3 regions of the Streptomyces sp. NPDC056061 genome follow, and region 2 is predicted to be linked to each of the others. Evidence: riboswitches for the same ligand, from Rfam matches in the RefSeq annotation. Region 2 holds a riboswitch; each other region holds the start of a gene.
What was found. Region 2 has a riboswitch for thiamine pyrophosphate ahead of ACFC79_RS28835 (thiamine ABC transporter substrate binding subunit). Riboswitches for the same ligand answer to the same signal wherever they lie in the genome.
Positions count from the first base shown of each region.

Region 1: another riboswitch for thiamine pyrophosphate. It lies ahead of thiO (glycine oxidase ThiO); the one in region 2 lies ahead of ACFC79_RS28835 (thiamine ABC transporter substrate binding subunit).
Region 3: another riboswitch for thiamine pyrophosphate. It lies ahead of thiC (phosphomethylpyrimidine synthase ThiC); the one in region 2 lies ahead of ACFC79_RS28835 (thiamine ABC transporter substrate binding subunit).

Region 1 is NZ_JBHJWQ010000007.1:262,756-268,343, forward strand. Features, by position in the region: gene ACFC79_RS14185 (Rv2175c family DNA-binding protein) at 347-712, opposite strand; gene ACFC79_RS14190 (NAD(P)/FAD-dependent oxidoreductase) at 783-2,045, opposite strand; gene ACFC79_RS14195 (hypothetical protein) at 2,074-2,418, opposite strand; TPP riboswitch at 2,482-2,595, shown strand; gene thiO (glycine oxidase ThiO) at 2,593-3,777, shown strand; gene thiS (sulfur carrier protein ThiS) at 3,774-4,025, shown strand; gene ACFC79_RS14210 (thiazole synthase) at 4,032-4,826, shown strand; gene pknB (Stk1 family PASTA domain-containing Ser/Thr kinase) at 4,937-5,588, shown strand, end outside.
Region 2 is NZ_JBHJWQ010000025.1:93,616-99,203, reverse strand. Features, by position in the region: gene ACFC79_RS28845 (GntR family transcriptional regulator) at 399-1,136, opposite strand; gene rlmN (23S rRNA (adenine(2503)-C(2))-methyltransferase RlmN) at 1,729-2,835, shown strand; TPP riboswitch at 2,981-3,097, shown strand; gene ACFC79_RS28835 (thiamine ABC transporter substrate binding subunit) at 3,171-4,292, shown strand; gene ACFC79_RS28830 (ABC transporter permease) at 4,472-5,588, shown strand, end outside.
Region 3 is NZ_JBHJWQ010000003.1:240,496-246,083, forward strand. Features, by position in the region: gene ACFC79_RS07130 (IclR family transcriptional regulator) at 1-283, shown strand, start outside; gene ACFC79_RS07135 (SsgA family sporulation/cell division regulator) at 385-822, shown strand; gene ACFC79_RS07140 (YibE/F family protein) at 953-2,311, opposite strand; TPP riboswitch at 2,343-2,477, shown strand; gene thiC (phosphomethylpyrimidine synthase ThiC) at 2,470-4,245, shown strand; gene ACFC79_RS07150 (GNAT family N-acetyltransferase) at 4,530-5,108, shown strand; gene ACFC79_RS07155 (hypothetical protein) at 5,184-5,588, opposite strand, start outside.

The DNA.
Region 1 (5,588 bases), on a different contig from region 2:
TGGTTCGGAACGGTGGTTCGGAGCGGTGGTTCAAAACGGTGTCGGAGCCCGGCGGGCGATCTCTTGACCGGAAACCGGAACCCGGGAGACCGGAACCGGAGGACCGGACCCGGCGTGGTGTGTGCGGTTCCCGGGCGCCGCGGCGCTTGGGACGGGCCAACGACGGCCCGGACGGGGCACCCCTGCCCGTCGAGAGCGTGGGGACGGGACCGCTCGGCCGTTTCGGCGGCGCCGGAAGCGTGCGCCCCGGGGCGCGGCCGCCCGATCAAGGCTCGCCCGACGCCCCGGGGAACAACAGGCACTCAGGTGCGGGCCGTGCGGCCCGCACCTGATCCGCGCTCGCCCGTCAGACGGCGAGCGCCTGGGCGCGGCGCTTCACCTCCGTGCCACGGTTCTCGCTCAGCGCCTGGGCGGGGGTGCCGGGCAGGGTCGGGTCGGCGGTGAAGAGCCATTCCAGCATCTCTTCATCGGTGAAGCCGTCGTCCCGCAGGAGGGTCAGGGTGCCGGAGAGGCCCTTGACCACCTTGTCACCGGCGATGAAGGCCGCCGGCACCTGGAGAGCCCGGTTCTCACCACGGCGTACGGCGATCAGCTGGCCCTCCTTGACCAGCTGCCGCACACGGGTCACCTCGACACCGAGCATCTCGGCGATGTCGGGGAGGTGGAGCCAGGCGGGGACGAGAGCATCAATTTTTGCGTCAATCTCGGTCACGGGGACAAGCGTGCCATCCCGGACCGACAGTCGGTAGCCGGGCCGACCGTACGGGGCGCCGGGTAGGCCATCAGAGGGTCGACGACTTCAGGGGCACGGCAGGGTCGCCGGCGCGTGCCGGATCGAGCCGCGCGCCCGCCTCGATGAGTCTGCGCCCCTGCGCCAGGTCCCGGGGACGGCCGACGGCGAGGACCGCGACCAGGACGCCGTCGCGCAGCCAGCACACCGACCAGGAGGGCGTGGCGGGGTCGCCGCGCCACAGCAGGGTGTCGGCGTCGGTGTGGTGGCCCGCGTACTGCACGAACCGGTCGAACTGCTCGGACCAGAAGTACGGGACGGGGTCGTAGGCCGGCGGCGCCGGGACGTCCCCGGCCGCCTCCCCGACCGCCGCGATGATGTTGGCGGCGGCAGTGCGCGGGCCCTGGAGGGCGTTGTCCCAGTGGTGGACGAGCAGGCGCTCGCCGTACCGGGCGGACGGGAACGAGGCGCAGTCGCCGACCGCGTACACGTCGGGCAGCGAGGTGCGCAGCGCGGCGTCGGCGGTCACCGATCCGTCGGGACCGACGTCGATGCCGGAGCCGGCCAGCCAGCCGGTCGCGGGCCGGGCTCCGATGCCGACGACGACTGCTCCGGCCGGGATCCCGCGGCCGTCGGCGAGGACCACCCTGCCCGGTTCGACGCGGTCGACCCGGGCGCCGGTGAGGAGTTCGGCGCCGCTCTCGGCGTACCAGGCGGTCATCGGGGCGGCGACCTCGGCGGGCACCACTCCGGCGAGCGGCCGGTCGGCGGCCTCCACGACGGTGACCGCGCAACCGGCGGCGCGGGCCGCGGTGGCGAACTCTGCACCGATCCAGCCCGCACCGACCACCACGACGTCGTGCTGCTCCGCCAGGACCGGGCGCAGCCGCGCCGCGTCGTCGAGGGTGCGCAGCAGGTGGACGCCGGGCACGCCCTCGGCGCCGGGCAGGACCATCGGTTCGGCGCCGGTGGCGATCACCAGGACGTCGTAGCGGACGGAGCCGGACGCGGTGTCCAGTTCGTGCGCGGCGGACCGCAGGCCGGTGACTTCGAGGCCGAGGCGCAACTCGATGTCCAGCGCCTCGAAGTCGATGTCGAAGGCGGAGTCCTCGGCCTTGCCGAGCAGGACCGCCTTGGACAGCGGAGGCCGGTCGTAGGGCTGGTGCGGCTCGGCCCCGATCAGGACGACCGGGCCGGTGAAGCCCTGCTCCCGCAGCGCCACCGCCGTCTGCACCCCGGCCATGCCCGCGCCGACGACGACCACCCGGCGCTCCGTCGGCGGATCCGTCCGCTCTGACTTCTGCTGCTCGCTCACGCGTACACCTTAAACACCTGACGATTCGTCAAGAAAGGGGGAGCTCCTCCACGGTACTGGTGCCGCTGCCTTCCCGGGACTCCCACTCCCACCGCTCCTCCAGCCTCACCCGGCCGTCCGGGAGGTCGACGACGGTGGCGACGCAGTGGCCGGACGACGTCGTTCCGTCCTGCGTGAGCTGGACGTACCTGAAGTCGAGCGTGTCGCCGACGCGGGTGCCGACGAGGTGGCCGCCGACCACGTCGCCGCCCGCGTACTCGGCCCAGATCCGGCCGTCCCGCTCGTGGTAGGCGAAGCGGGTCAGGGTGCCGACCTGGCCGGCTGCCCCGTCGGCGACCGGTGCGAGGACGAGTCCGTCGAGCGAACGGGCCATGGTGACTGCTCCCTTGCTGGGTCCGGTCCGGGGTCCGGGGGCCGGGGTTTAGGGTGGCCACGGTAAGACACTCGCGGGAGCCCGGACGCAGCGGGCTGAGAGGGAGGCTGGGGCGGCCTCCGACCGTACGAACCTGATCCGGGTCATGCCGGCGAAGGGAGGGGCTGGACGCCCATGCGTTCTTCTCACCACGGGGACGGGTACGACGTCCTGGTCGTCGGGGGCGGGATCATCGGCCTGGTCACCGCCTGGCGGACCGCGCAGCGCGGGCTGCGCGTCGCGGTCGTCGACCCCGAGCCCGGCGGCGGGGCCGCCCGGGTGGCGGCCGGGATGCTGGCCGCCGTCACCGAACTCCACTACGGCGAAGAGCTGCTGCTGGGCCTCAACCTCGCCTCGGCCGCCCGCTATCCGGACTTCGTGGCGGAGCTGGAGGAGGCGAGCGGCCGGGAGACCGGCTTTCGCACCTGCGGCACGCTCGCCGTCGCGCTGGACTCCGACGACCGCGCCCATCTGCGGGACCTGCACGCCCTGCAGCAGCGCTCGGGGCTGGAATCGCAATGGCTGACGGGCCGCGAGTGCCGCCGTCTGGAACCGATGCTCGCCCCGGGCGTCCGCGGCGGGCTGCGGGTGGACGGCGACCACCAGATCGATCCGCGCCGGCTCGCCGCCGCGCTGCTGACCGCCTGCGAGCGGGCCGGAGTGGTCCTCCACCGCGAGCGGGCCGAGCGCCTCGCGGTGGTGCACGGCCGGGCCGCGGGTGTGGTGCTCGCCGGGGGCGCGGACCTCGCCGCCGACCAGGTGGTGCTCGCCGCGGGGAGTCTCAGCGGCCGGCTCGCGGGGCTGCCGGACGGGCTCGCGCCGCCGGTCCGGCCGGTGAAGGGGCAGGTGCTGCGGCTTGCCGTGCCCGCCCCGTACGCGCCCTTCCTCGGCCGGACGGTGCGGGCCGTGGTCCGGGGCGGGCACGTCTACCTCGTCCCGCGCGAGAACGGCGAGCTGGTCCTCGGCGCCACCAGCGAGGAGATGGGCTGGGACACCACCGTCACCGCCGGTGGCGTCTACGAGCTGCTGCGGGACGCCCACGAGCTGGTGCCCGGCATCACCGAGCTGCCGCTCACGGAGGTCCGGGCCGGCCTGCGCCCCGGTTCCCCCGACAACGCACCGCTGCTCGGCCCCACCGCGTTGCCCGGCCTCCACCTCGCGACCGGCCACCACCGCAACGGGGTGCTGCTCACCCCCGTCACGGGTGACGCCATGGCGGCGCTGCTGGCCGACGGCGAGCTGCCCGAGGAGGCCCGCCCCTTCACCCCGCACCGTTTCCCGTCCGCCGCCGACTCCGCACGTCAGGAGCAGCCCGCATGACCGAGCCCACCCGTGCCCCCGCACCGCCCGCCGCCGGACCCGCGCCGCTCTCCGTGGCGGTGAACGGCGAGGTCCGGCCGCTCGCCGCGGGCACCACCCTGGACGTCCTCGTCGCGACCCTGTCCTCCGCGCCCTCCGGCGTCGCCGCCGCCGTCAACGAGGCGGTGGTGCCGCGCGGGCAGTGGCCCGCCACCGCGCTCCGCGACGGCGACCGGGTCGAGATCCTCACCGCCGTCCAGGGAGGCTGACCGACCGTGTCCGACGACCTCCTCACCCTCGGCGGCACCGACTTCGCCTCCCGGCTGATCATGGGCACGGGCGGCGCCCCCAGTCTCGACGTGCTGGAACGGTCCCTGATCGCCTCCGGCACCGAGCTGACCACCGTCGCGATGCGCCGCCTCGACCCGACCGTGCAGGGCTCGGTGCTCTCGGTCCTGAAGCGGCTCGCCATCCGTGTGCTGCCGAACACGGCGGGCTGCTTCACCGCGGGCGAGGCCGTGCTGACCGCCCGGCTGGCCCGCGAGGCGCTCGGCACCGACTGGATCAAGCTGGAGGTGGTGGCCGACGAGCGGACCCTGCTGCCGGACCCGGTCGAACTGCTGGACGCCGCGGAGATCCTGGTGGACGACGGTTTCACCGTGCTGCCGTACACCAACGACGACCCGGTGCTGGCCCGCAGGCTCCAGGATGTGGGCTGCGCGGCGGTGATGCCGCTCGGCTCCCCCATCGGCTCCGGCCTGGGCATCCGCAATCCGCACAACTTCCGGCTGATCGTCGAGCAGGCCCGGGTTCCGGTGATCCTCGACGCGGGCGCCGGAACGGCCTCGGACGCGGCGCTGGCGATGGAGCTGGGGTGCGCGGCGGTGATGCTGGCGTCCGCCGTGACCCGGGCCCAGGAGCCCGAGCTGATGGCCGCCGCGATGCGGCACGCGGTGGCGGGCGGGCGCCTGGCGTACCGGGCCGGTCGGATCCCGCGCCGCCACTTCGCCGAGGCGTCGTCGCCGGTGGAGGGGCGCGCGGTGCTGGACCCGGAGCGTCCGGCGTTCTGACCCCGTCGGCCCGCCCGGACGACGTGTTCCTGTCACGGCTCGGCTGCAGTACGGCACCTGGACCGCCCGGCCCGTCCGGAGTGACCGTCGCGACTCGTAGACTCGCATCCGTGGATACGACCCTCCAGGACCCGCTCGTCGGGCAGCTGCTCGACGGCCGCTACCGCGTCGATGCCCGCATCGCCGTGGGCGGCATGGCCACGGTCTACCGGGCCGTGGACACCCGGCTCGACCGGGTGCTCGCCCTGAAGGTGATGCACCCGGCGCTCGCCACCGACGCCACGTTCGTCGAGCGCTTCATACGCGAGGCCAAGTCCGTGGCCCGGCTGGCGCACCCCAACGTGGTCGCGGTCTTCGACCAGGGCGCGCAGGGCCAGTACGTCTACCTCGCGATGGAGTACGTCGCGGGCTGCACGCTGCGCGACGTCCTGCGCGACCGCGGCGCCCTTCGGCCCCGGGCCGCGCTGGACATCCTGGAGCCGGTGCTCGCCGCGCTCGGCGCCGCGCACCGGGCGGGCTTCGTGCACCGGGACATGAAGCCGGAGAACGTCCTGATAGGGGACGACGGCCGGGTCAAGGTCGCCGACTTCGGCCTGGTCCGGGCGGTGGGCTCGGTCACCAGCACCACCGGGTCGGTCCTGGGCACCGTCTCCTACCTCGCCCCCGAGCAGATAGCGCACGGCACGGCGGACACCCGCACCGACGTGTACGCCTGCGGCGTCGTGCTGTACGAGATGCTCACCGGCTCCAAGCCCCACACGG
Region 2 (5,588 bases):
GGGGACAGGGTTCGGTTCTCTTCGCACGGCGCTGCTCGATCCGGGGAGTACCGAGGTCCCGGACGTCTGAGGTGGCAGCGTCAATGTGTGCCGTGCGGTTCTTTCGAGTCGGTGGCGTAGCTCCCATTTGGGTTGTCGGGCCCCGGTGTGACGGGAGCCCTTTCTCTGCCGACTGGTCTCCACTCGCCTCGGCCGGTGCTTTCACGGCCGTCGTGCTGCGGTGGATCACGCTATGGAGTTGCTGAGCAAGGTCCGCCCACGACGAAGAAGCCCTCGTGGGCTTAGGTTCGCGTGAACCTCCCTAGGGATATTTAAAACAGATCTCCCTAGGGAGGTCAAGCGGGCATGGAAAAAGGACCCGCGACAACGGGTCCTTCGGGGGTTGTGTGCAAGTTGCGTCAGCCGGTGATGTGGTACTCCATGACGTATGCCCCGGCGTCCAGCAGCATCCGGTTCACCTCGACCGGTCTGTCCTGGGCTGTGAGTGCTGTCCGGTAGATCTCGACTACGGGAGTTCCGTCAGCCAGCCGCAGCCGCTCAGATTCTTCCCGGCTGGGCATGCGCGACCGCAGCTCCTCGATGAACCGAACCGGCTTGGCTCCGAGCTCGGCCAAGCGCGCGTACGTCCCGCCTGGTCCGGTGTCCTCTCGGGCGATGGGTGACTCGCGAACGAGGTCGGCCGGCAGGTAGGAGACGGCCGCCTGTACCGGCTCGCCCTCCACCGTGAACAAGCGGTCTCGCACGATGACGGGAGTTTCGTCGGCCAAGCCCAGGACGCGCGCCACGTCAGCCGGGGCCGGGGCCTCGTATACACGAAGGTCCGTGACCTGCATGGGGCGCTCGCCCACGTCGGAACTCCAGATCGATCGTCCCGATCCCCAACCTTCCTGCGCGAGTCGACGGTTCGCGACCCGACGGATCGGCTGAAACTCCCGGACGTACGTGCCGCTTCCCTTGCGGCGCACTGCGAGCCCTTCGCTGACCAGCAGCATCAGGGCCCGACGTGCTGTCTCCTTGGCTACTCCGTACGACTTCACTAGGGCGGGCTCGCCGGGCAGTCGCACGCCGGGAGCCAGATCGCCGGAGCGAATGCGTTTACGCAGTACGTCGGCGATGTCCCTGGCGTTTTCCGCCATTACTCCTCACTTCCCTAGGGTGGTCATTACAGCTTGGCACACCAACCCCCGCCTGCCTGTCGGAGGGGCGGCGCGGGTGATCCCGAGCGTGCTTCCGTGCCCCGCGGATACGCCTCCTCCGGCGCAGCACTCAGTGGAAGCCTGCCCCTGGTCCAGAACTCGTAGATTCATGGAGGGCAGGCAATGGCATCACAGTCCAAGTGCGGCGCTCGAACCAATGCCGGTACGGCGTGCCGAAATCTTGCAGTAGTAGGCACCTCTCGTTGCGCGAAGCATCAGGGGCCCTGGTCCGCCTATGGGGTCGCGCAGCGCAAGGAGAAAGAAGCCAAGGCGAAGAAGCGCAGCATCCGCAAGAAGCGGTAAGAGCTGCTGGGAAGCGCACCGATGGTGGCACGCCTTGCGGGCGCGCGGTTCCCCACCTGGGGCTTTTACCTGCGGTAGAGCCATGACGCCGGGCCGTCTGTGGGCCGTCGAAGGGTCGCCAGTGACAACCGGTGACGACCAATGACGACCGGCTCCGCGTAGCCGTCGCCTGGCCTGAGCTGGGCGACGGCCCGGAGGACCACGGCGTGTCTGCGACACTGGATGGACCATGCCTAAGCCCGGAGAACTCACTTTCGTCGCGCCCCGCGGAGCCAAGAAGCCGCCGCGGCACCTCGCCGACCTCACGCCCGCCGAGCGCAAGGAGGCCGTTGCCGCGATCGGCGAGAAGCCGTTCCGCGCCCAGCAGCTCTCGCAGCACTACTTCGCGCGCTATGCGCACGACCCGGCGGAATGGACCAACATCCCCGCCGGCTCGCGGGACAAGCTCGCCGAGGCGATGTTCCCGGAGCTGATGTCGGTGGTGCGGCACATCAGCTGCGACGACGACACCACGCGCAAGACGCTGTGGAAGCTGCACGACGGGACGCTCGTCGAATCGGTCCTGATGCGCTACCCGGAGCGGGTGACGATGTGCATCTCGTCACAGGCGGGGTGCGGGATGAACTGCCCGTTCTGCGCCACGGGGCAGGCCGGTCTCGACCGCAATCTGTCGACGGCGGAGATCGTCCACCAGATCGTGGACGGCATGCGGGCGCTGCGCGACGGGGAGGTTCCCGGCGGCCCGGCGCGGCTCTCCAACATCGTCTTCATGGGCATGGGCGAGCCGCTGGCCAACTACAACCGGGTGGTCGGCGCGATCCGCCGGCTGACCGACCCGGAGCCGGACGGGCTGGGGCTCTCGCAGCGCGGCATCACCGTATCCACGGTGGGACTGGTGCCCGCGATGCTCCGTTTCGCCGACGAGGGCTTCAAGTGCCGTCTCGCCGTTTCGCTGCACGCCCCGGACGACGAGCTGCGCGACACGCTCGTCCCGGTGAACACGCGGTGGAAGGTGCGCGAGGTGCTGGACGCCGCCTGGGAGTACGCGGAGAAGTCGGGCCGCCGCGTCTCCATCGAGTACGCGCTGATCCGGGACATCAACGACCAGGCATGGCGCGGTGACCTGCTCGGCCGGCTGCTCAAGGGCAAGCGGGTGCACGTCAACCTGATCCCGCTGAACCCGACGCCCGGCTCCAAGTGGACCGCCTCCCGGCCCGAGGACGAGAAGGCGTTCGTCGAGGCGATCGCCGCGCACGGGGTGCCCGTGACCGTGCGGGACACCCGGGGCCAGGAGATCGACGGGGCCTGCGGGCAGTTGGCGGCGGCCGAGCGCTGAGACCGGGGCCGGGCCGGTGCCGCCGGACCGGATTCGGCCGGTGCCACCGGGACCGGAGCCGGGGCGGAACCGGGCCGCTCGGGGCGACGGAGGCCGCGGCGGCCCGGCTGGACCGCCCGTGTAGCCTGGGCCGGCAATCAACTTCATATTCCGACAGGGGAGCGCCACAGCGCTGAGAGTGCGGTACCGGGGACAGGCCGGCCGCAGACCCTCTGAACCTCGCCCGGGTCATTCCGGGTAGGAAGTTCGGTCATCAACTCATGCTGTTGCGCCCTGCCCGCGTCCCGCGGGTGGGGCCGCGTCTCTTCCTGGCCAAAATCCAGGAGGAATTCACGATGAACACCACGCGCAGGACCACGCAGCTCGCGGTCACGGCCGTCGCCGCCGCGCTCGGCGTCACGGCACTCGCCGGATGCGGCTCCGACACGTCGTCCTCCGGTTCCGGCGGTGCGAAGGACACGGGCACGAAGAAGTCGGGCGCGAAGACGGTGACTCTCGTCAGCCACGACTCCTTCAACGTCTCCGAGACGGTGCTGAAGGAATTCACCGCACGGACCGGCTACACCGTCAAGGTGCTGAAGAGCGGCGACGCGGGTGTCGCGCTCAACCAGGAGATCCTGACCAAGGGCTCGCCGCGCGGCGACGTCTTCTTCGGCGTCGACAACACCCTGCTCTCCCGCGCCCTCGACAGCGGGCTGTTCACACCGTACGAGGCGAAGGGGCTCGACGCCGTCGCAGCCGGCACCCGGCTGGACGCCGAGCACCGGGTCACCCCCATCGACACCGGCGACATCTGCGTCAACTACGACAAGAAGTACTTCGCCGACAAGAAGCTCGCCCCGCCGCGGACCTTCGACGACCTGGCGAAGCCCGCGTACAAGAACCTGCTGGTCACCGAGAACGCGGCGACCTCCTCGCCCGGTCTCGGCTTCCTCCTCGGTACCGTCGCCGCCTACGGCGAGAAGGGCTACCAGGACTACTGGAAGAAGCTGAGCGACAACGGCGTCAAGGTCGTGGACGGCTGGGAGCAGGCGTACAACGAGGAGTTCTCCGGCTCGGCCGGCGGCAGGAAGGCCAAGGCCGACCGGCCCCTCGTCGTCTCGTACGCCTCCAGCCCGCCCGTCGAGGTGCTGTACGCGAAGCCGCAGCCGGCCGAGGCACCGACCGGGGTCGCCACCGGGACGTGCTTCCGGCAGATCGAGTTCGCGGGCCTGCTGAACGGGGCGAAGAACGAGGAGGGCGGCAAGGCCCTGCTGGATTTCCTGATCGGCAGGACGTTTCAGGAGGACCTGCCGCTGAACATGTTCGTCAACCCGGTCGTCGAGGGCGCGAAGCTGCCCGAGCTCTTCACGAAGTTCGGCGCGACGGTCGACGAGCCGAAGACGGTCGCCCCGGACCTGATCGCCAAGAACCGTGAGCAGTGGGTCCAGTCGTGGTCCTCGCTCGCGGTGAAGTAGCGAAGTCCCCCGCGCGGGCAACGAGCGCCGGGGGAACGAACGCCGGGGGAGCGCGGGCCGCCGGGAGCGGTGCCGACGGGCGGGGCCCGGACGGTGCCGGGCCGAGTGCGCGGCCCGGCACCGTCCGACGGGTGCGCGGGCCGGGTGTGTGGCGGGGGAGTGCGGTGCGGCTCGGCCTGATGGCCGTGCCCGTCGCGTTCTTCTCGCTGTTCTTCGCCTATCCCGTCGTCGCGATCGTCGGGCGGGGGCTGAAGACGGACGGCGTCTGGCAGTTCGACAGGATCGGCGAGGTGCTGGGCCGACCGGAGATCCGCGACGTCCTGTGGTTCACCACCTGGCAGGCTCTCACCTCCACCGCGCTGACCCTGCTGATCGCGCTGCCCGGCGCCTATGTCTTCGCGCGCTTCGGCTTCCCCGGCAAACAACTGCTGCGGGCGGTCGTCACGGTGCCGTTCGTCCTGCCGACCGTGGTCGTCGGGACGGCGTTCCTCGCGCTGTTGGGGCGCGGCGGCTTCCTCGACGAGCTGTGGGGCGTGCGCCTCGACACCACCGTCTGGGCGATTCTGCTCGCGCATGTCTTCTTCAACTACGCGGTGGTGGTGCGGACCGTCGGCGGACTGTGGGCGCAGCTCGACCCCCGGCAGGAGGAGGCGGCGCGGGTGCTGGGTGCCGGACGGTTCGCCGCCTGGCGGCGCGTCACCCTGCCGGCCCTGGCCCCCGCCGTCGCCGCCGCCGCGCTGATGGTCTTCCTCTTCACCTTCACCTCCTTCGGCGTCGTGCAGATCCTCGGTGGTCCGGGCTACGCCACGCTGGAGGTGGAGATCTACCGGCAGACCGCCCAGCTGCTCGCCCTCCCCACGGCCGCCGTGCTGACCCTTGTGCAGTTCGCCGCGGTCGGCGCGATCCTCGCCGTGCACGCCTGGACCGTGCGGCGCAGGGAGACCGCGCTGAAACTGGTCGACCCGGCGCAGACCTCCCGCAGGCCGCGCGGTGCCGGGCAGTGGGCGCTGCTCGGCTCGGTGTTGCTGATCGTGCTGGTGCTGATCCTGCTGCCGCTCGGGGTGCTGGTCGAACGCTCGCTGGACACGGCGGGCGGTCACGGCCTCGACTTCTACCGCGCGTTGGGGTCCGTGGACGCGGGGGGCGGCACCTTCCTGGTCGCGCCGCTCGAAGCGATCGGGAACTCCGTGCGGTACGCCCTGGTGGCGACCGTGATCGCGCTGGTCGTCGGCGGGCTGGCCGCCGCGGCGCTGGCCCGGCGCGCGGGTCGGTTCGTCCGCGGCTTCGACGCGCTGC
Region 3 (5,588 bases), on a different contig from region 2:
CCGGCATCCTGTTCGCCCGCTGACCCCCTACTCGGTGAAGGACCGCGCGGAGTTCCTCGATCGGCTGCGCTCGCTGCGGCGGTTGGAACCCGTCATCGAGCGGCAGGAGTACGCCCTGGGCACGGTCTGTGCGGCCATCCCGATCACTGCGGGTTTCACCGTTGCCGCGATGGCGATTTCGGTCCCCCTGGAGCAGGAAGACAGGTTGCTCCCCGCAGTCGAACAACTACGTGGCGAAGTAGCCAACCTCTTGCGTTCGTTCGTGTTCTCTATCAGTATCTGAAAAATCACTCCTTGTGATCTGCTATCGCGTGCACCACGATGGCGTCAATAGGGCCACGGGGGATCATTCCTGGCCAGATTCATCTACTGCGGGGTTGAACGATGCGCGAGTCGGTTCAAGCTGAGGTCATGATGAGCTTCCTCGTCTCCGAGGAGCTCTCTTTCCGGATCCCGGTGGAGCTCCGGTACGAAGTGTGTGATCCGTATGCGATTCGGATGACCTTCCATCTGCCTGGTGACGCCCCCGTCACCTGGGCATTCGGTCGCGAGTTGTTGCTCGACGGCCTCAACAGTCCCAGTGGTGACGGCGATGTGCACATCGGGCCGACCGAGCCCGAGGGGCTTTCCGACGTGCACATTCGGCTCCAGGTGGGTGCCGATCGGGCGTTGTTCAGGGCGGGCACTGCGCCACTCGTGGCTTTTCTCGACCGTACCGACAAGCTCGTGCCACTTGGGCAGGAATGCACGCTGGGTGACTTCGAGGGCAGCCTGGAGGAGGCCCTCGGCCGGATCCTGGCCGAGGAGCAGAACGCCGGCTGAAGAACACGGTGCTGCCGACCGGTTCGCTGGTCGAACACGATGCCCGCCGAATGGGTGAATCGCTCTCCGTGAGGTCGCTCTCCGTAGGAGTCGCCCACACTTCCGGGGCCGTTCGACGTTCGGAAAACGTTCACGGTTTCGTCCTGCGGCGGCGGCCCTTCCCGGTCCGTACGGGTGCTGGAGCTCCGGCTTCCGCGCCGAGCCCTGTGCGGTCCGCGGAGACGACCAATGCGGCGAGTGCCGTCGTCACCGGCACCGAGGCGACCAGACCGATCGAGCCGACGAGCGTTCTCACGATCTCCTCCGCCACCAGCTCGCTGTTGGCCACCGTCCCCATATCGCTCCGGGCGATCGAGAACAGCAGGAGCAGCGGCAGCGCAGCGCCCGCGTAGGCGAGCACCAGCGTGTTGACGACCGAGGCGATGTGGTCGCGCCCGATCCTGATCGCCGCCCGGTAGAGCCCTCGCACCCCCAATGTCGGGTTCGCCCGGTGAAGTTCCCAGACCGCCGATGTCTGGGTGACCGTCACGTCGTCGAGCACCCCGAGTGAGCCGATGATGACGCCGGCCAGCAGCAGACCGCTCATGTCGATGTCCGGGTACAGGCCGTGGATCAGGCCCGTGCTGTCGTCGGTGTTGCCGGTGAGGCTCGCCCAGCCGATGAAGAGTGATCCGAGCAGCCCGATGAGCAGCAGCGAGATCAGCGTGCCGAGCACCGCGACCGAGGTGCGGGCGCTCGGGCCGTGGCACATGTAGAGCGCGATCAGCATGATCGCGCTGGCGCCGACCACCGCGACGAGCAGCGGATTCGAGCCCTGGAGTATGGCGGGAAGGATGAACAGGGTGAGTACGGCGAACGACACGGCGAGCGCGATCAGCGCCATCACGCCGCGCATTCGGCCCACCGCGACCACGACGAGTGCGAAGACCCCGGCCAGCAGCGTCATCGGGAACTTCCGGTTCACGTCGGTCACCGAATACTGGAGCTCGCGGGGCGCGTCCGGGGCATGGGCCACCACCACTCCCTGCCCGTCGCGCAGCTGAAGCGGTGCGTCGGGCTGGACGATTTCGATGAAGGTCCTGCCCTTGTCGGGGCCGGAAGCGACTTCGACGGTGGCCCTCGCGCATCTTCCGTTGCTGCTCGTGGGCGGAGGGGCGCTGCCGTCGGCCGGTTGCTGCCCCGCTGCCACGTCCGTGCAGTCGACCTTGTCGATTTTCACCACCTTGCCCTGTTGGGTCTGCCGGTCGAAACCGACACCGGTTCGCTCGTGCGACGGGGCGCCGCCCGGCCAGAGCGCCACCAGGCCCACGAGGACCGCGGTGGCGAACGGGACCAGTACGGCGGCGATGACCTTTCGGAGATGTTTGGAGACAGGCGCGGCGGGGCCATGGGTGTGTGCATGGTCGTGCTGATGGCCCGGCGGTTCGGGATCGAGGGAGAGGGACGTCACCGGCCGATCATCGCAAGAAGGGGAGGGCCCTCTGTTCATCCCGCCGGACGGGACGTTAGCGTGGTGGGACCTTTGCACACGCGGGAGCTCGGAGCACCGGGCTGAGAGGGCGCTGATTGTCCGTACGTCGGTACGGGACGGGCTGCGCCGACCGCCGAACCTGTTACCGGGTAATGCCGGCGTAGGGAGTAGGTCTCATGACCACATCGGACGCACGCACGCCTGCCTCGAACCAGAGCGACGAGGCCGGGAAGTCCATCGGCTGGCACAAGGGTTATGTCCGGGGATCACGCCCGGACCTCCACGTGCCGGTTCGTCAGGTGCACCTCACCAACGGCAAGGATGTGACGCTGTACGACACGTCGGGGCCGTACACCGATCCCACCGTCGAGACCGACGTCCGTCGCGGGCTCGCGCCGCTGCGGGAAAACTGGATCATCGCGCGCGGCGACACGGAGGAGTACCCGGGTCGCCCCGCCCGCCCCGAGGACGACGGGCTCAAGCACACCTCGCCGCGCGGAGGGCTGCGCAATCTCGACGCGGTCTTCCCCGGCCGTCCTCGGCTCCCGCGCCGCAGCCGGGACGGGCAGCCGGTGACCCAGCTCGCGTACGCCCGACGGGGCGAGATCACCCCGGAGATGGAATACGTGGCGATCCGGGAGAACGTCGACCCCGAAGTGGTGCGCGAGGAGATCGCCGCGGGGCGTGCCGTGCTTCCGGCCAACGTCAACCACCCCGAGATCGAACCGATGATCATCGGCAAGCGGTTCCTTGTGAAGGTCAATGCCAACATCGGCAACTCCGCGGTGACGTCCTCCATCGAGGAGGAGGTGGAGAAGATGACGTGGGCGACGCGTTGGGGCGCCGACACGGTCATGGACCTTTCCACCGGCCGCAACATTCACACCACCCGTGAGTGGGTTCTGCGCAACTCCCCTGTGCCGATCGGCACCGTTCCCCTCTACCAGGCCCTTGAAAAGGTCGACGGCAAGGCCGAGGAGCTGACCTGGGAGATCTACAAGGACACGGTCATCGAGCAGGCCGAGCAGGGGGTGGACTACATGACGGTCCACGCCGGCGTACGCCTGTCGTACGTGCCGCTGACCGCGCGCCGCAAGACCGGCATCGTCTCCCGCGGCGGCTCGATCATGGCGGCCTGGTGCCTGGCGCATCACAAGGAGTCGTTCCTCTACGAGCACTTCGAGGAGCTCTGCGAACTCCTCGCCGCGTACGACGTGACGTACTCGCTCGGCGACGGCCTGCGCCCCGGTTCGATCGCCGATGCCAACGACGAGGCGCAGTTCGCCGAGCTGCGCACGCTCGGTGAGCTGAACACGGTCGCCAAGCGGTTCGGTGTCCAGACCATGATCGAGGGCCCGGGCCACGTCCCGATGCATAAGATCAAGGAGAACATCGACCTCCAGCAGGAGATCTGCGAGGAGGCGCCGTTCTACACGCTGGGTCCGCTGACCACCGATGTCGCGCCGGCGTACGACCACATCACCTCGGGCATCGGCGCGGCGATGATCGCCTGGTGGGGTACGGCGATGCTCTGCTACGTCACGCCCAAGGAGCACCTCGGCCTGCCCAACCGGGACGACGTGAAGACCGGTGTGATCACGTACAAGATCGCGGCTCACGCGGCGGACCTGGCGAAGGGGCATCCGGGCGCCCAGGACTGGGACGACGCGCTCTCCGACGCCCGCTTCGAGTTCCGTTGGGAGGACCAGTTCAATCTGGCGCTCGACCCGGTCACCGCGCGGGAGTTCCACGACGAGACGCTGCCGGCCGAGCCGGCGAAGACGGCACATTTCTGTTCGATGTGCGGACCGAAGTTCTGTTCGATGAAGATCTCCCAGGACATCCGGCGCGAGCACGGGGGTTCGCAAGCGGAGATCGAGGCGGGCATGGCGGAGAAGTCGAGGGAGTTCGCCGCCGCGGGCAACCGGGTCTATCTGCCGATCGCGGACTGACCGCTCCGGAGCGTGGTGACGGGAGGCGGGGTCCCGGTACGACACGGGGCTTCGCCGCCCGTCGGCCTGCCGCCGCGGCACTGCCGTGTGACGGTTCGCGACGTGTTCGGCGCGATGCGGGAGCGTACCGTCGGAGCCCGGAGCCCGGAGCCCGGAGCCCGGAGCCCGGAGCCCGGAGCTCCCGGAGCTTGGGGCCCGGAGCTTGGGGCTTGGGGCGCAATGCCCGGAACGAAAATCGGGTGATCGGGGCGAACGTGTGTCTGTAGGTTTCGCGCGTGAGCGATATGTGGGCATTGATGAACGAAGCGGAACGGCGGCCGTGTTGGCGAGGACGGGACATCGCCTTCGTCCCCGTCGAGACCGATGACGCCGAGCTGTGGCAGGAGTGGCGATGCGAACCGGTGGCCGCTCATGCGACGGGGTACTGGCCGCGATCGCTCGCCGCGCTGCGCGAGCGCATCGAGCGCGACCAGGAGAACCAGGACGTCGACAACTTCCTCGTCGTGCGTGCCGACGGCACCCCCGTCGGTCATGCTGCCCTGACCGAACAGGACCTCGCCGACGGTACCGCCGACGTCGAATTGGTGTTGTCCGCGCGGCACCGCGGCCGGGGGTACGGTACGGACGCGCTGGACGCGTTGACGGACCTGGCGTTCGGCGAGCTTCCCCTGCACCGCCTTCAGGCCGTCACCCACACCGACAACGCCGCCGCGCTCGCCGTCCTCGCCAAGTCGGGGTTCGTCCAGGAGGGCGTACGGCGTTCGGCATGCCTGCACCGGGGACGCCGCCACGATGTCGCGGTGCTCGCGCTGCTCAGGCCCGAGTGGGAAGAGCTGGGGCGGCCGCGGGCCTGGGAGCTGTGACCGGGCTCGGGCACGGAACCCGGCTCCGCTCGGTGCGGTTCCGGGGCCGCGGGACGGTGACAAAAGCGGAGAGGGTCATTCCACTTCGTGCTCGGGGCCGCCGAATTCCGGGCCGGTGAAGTCCGGGCTGGTGAAGGTCGGGCGAGGCCCGGCGGCCGCGCCCTCGTCGGGGCCGGAGAAGTCTGGTCGGCTGTAGCCGACCTTCGGGATGCGGTTCGGCGAGGGCTGCGGCGTCCGGGCGGCGCGGCCGGCCTCGGGGTCGTCGAGCGCGTCGCGCAGGAACGGCAGGATGCCGCGTTCGAGCAGGGCGTGCCGCCATGCCTCCCGGGCACGGGCCACGTCCTCCGGCAGTTCCACCTCGTCGCGTGAGGCGGGGTCCGACGCGGAACCGTTCCGCAGCGCGGTGACGAGCAGTCCGACGGCGGCGACCAGGATGGCCGCGGCCATGACCGCCGCGAAGAACCAGCCCGCGGTGACCAT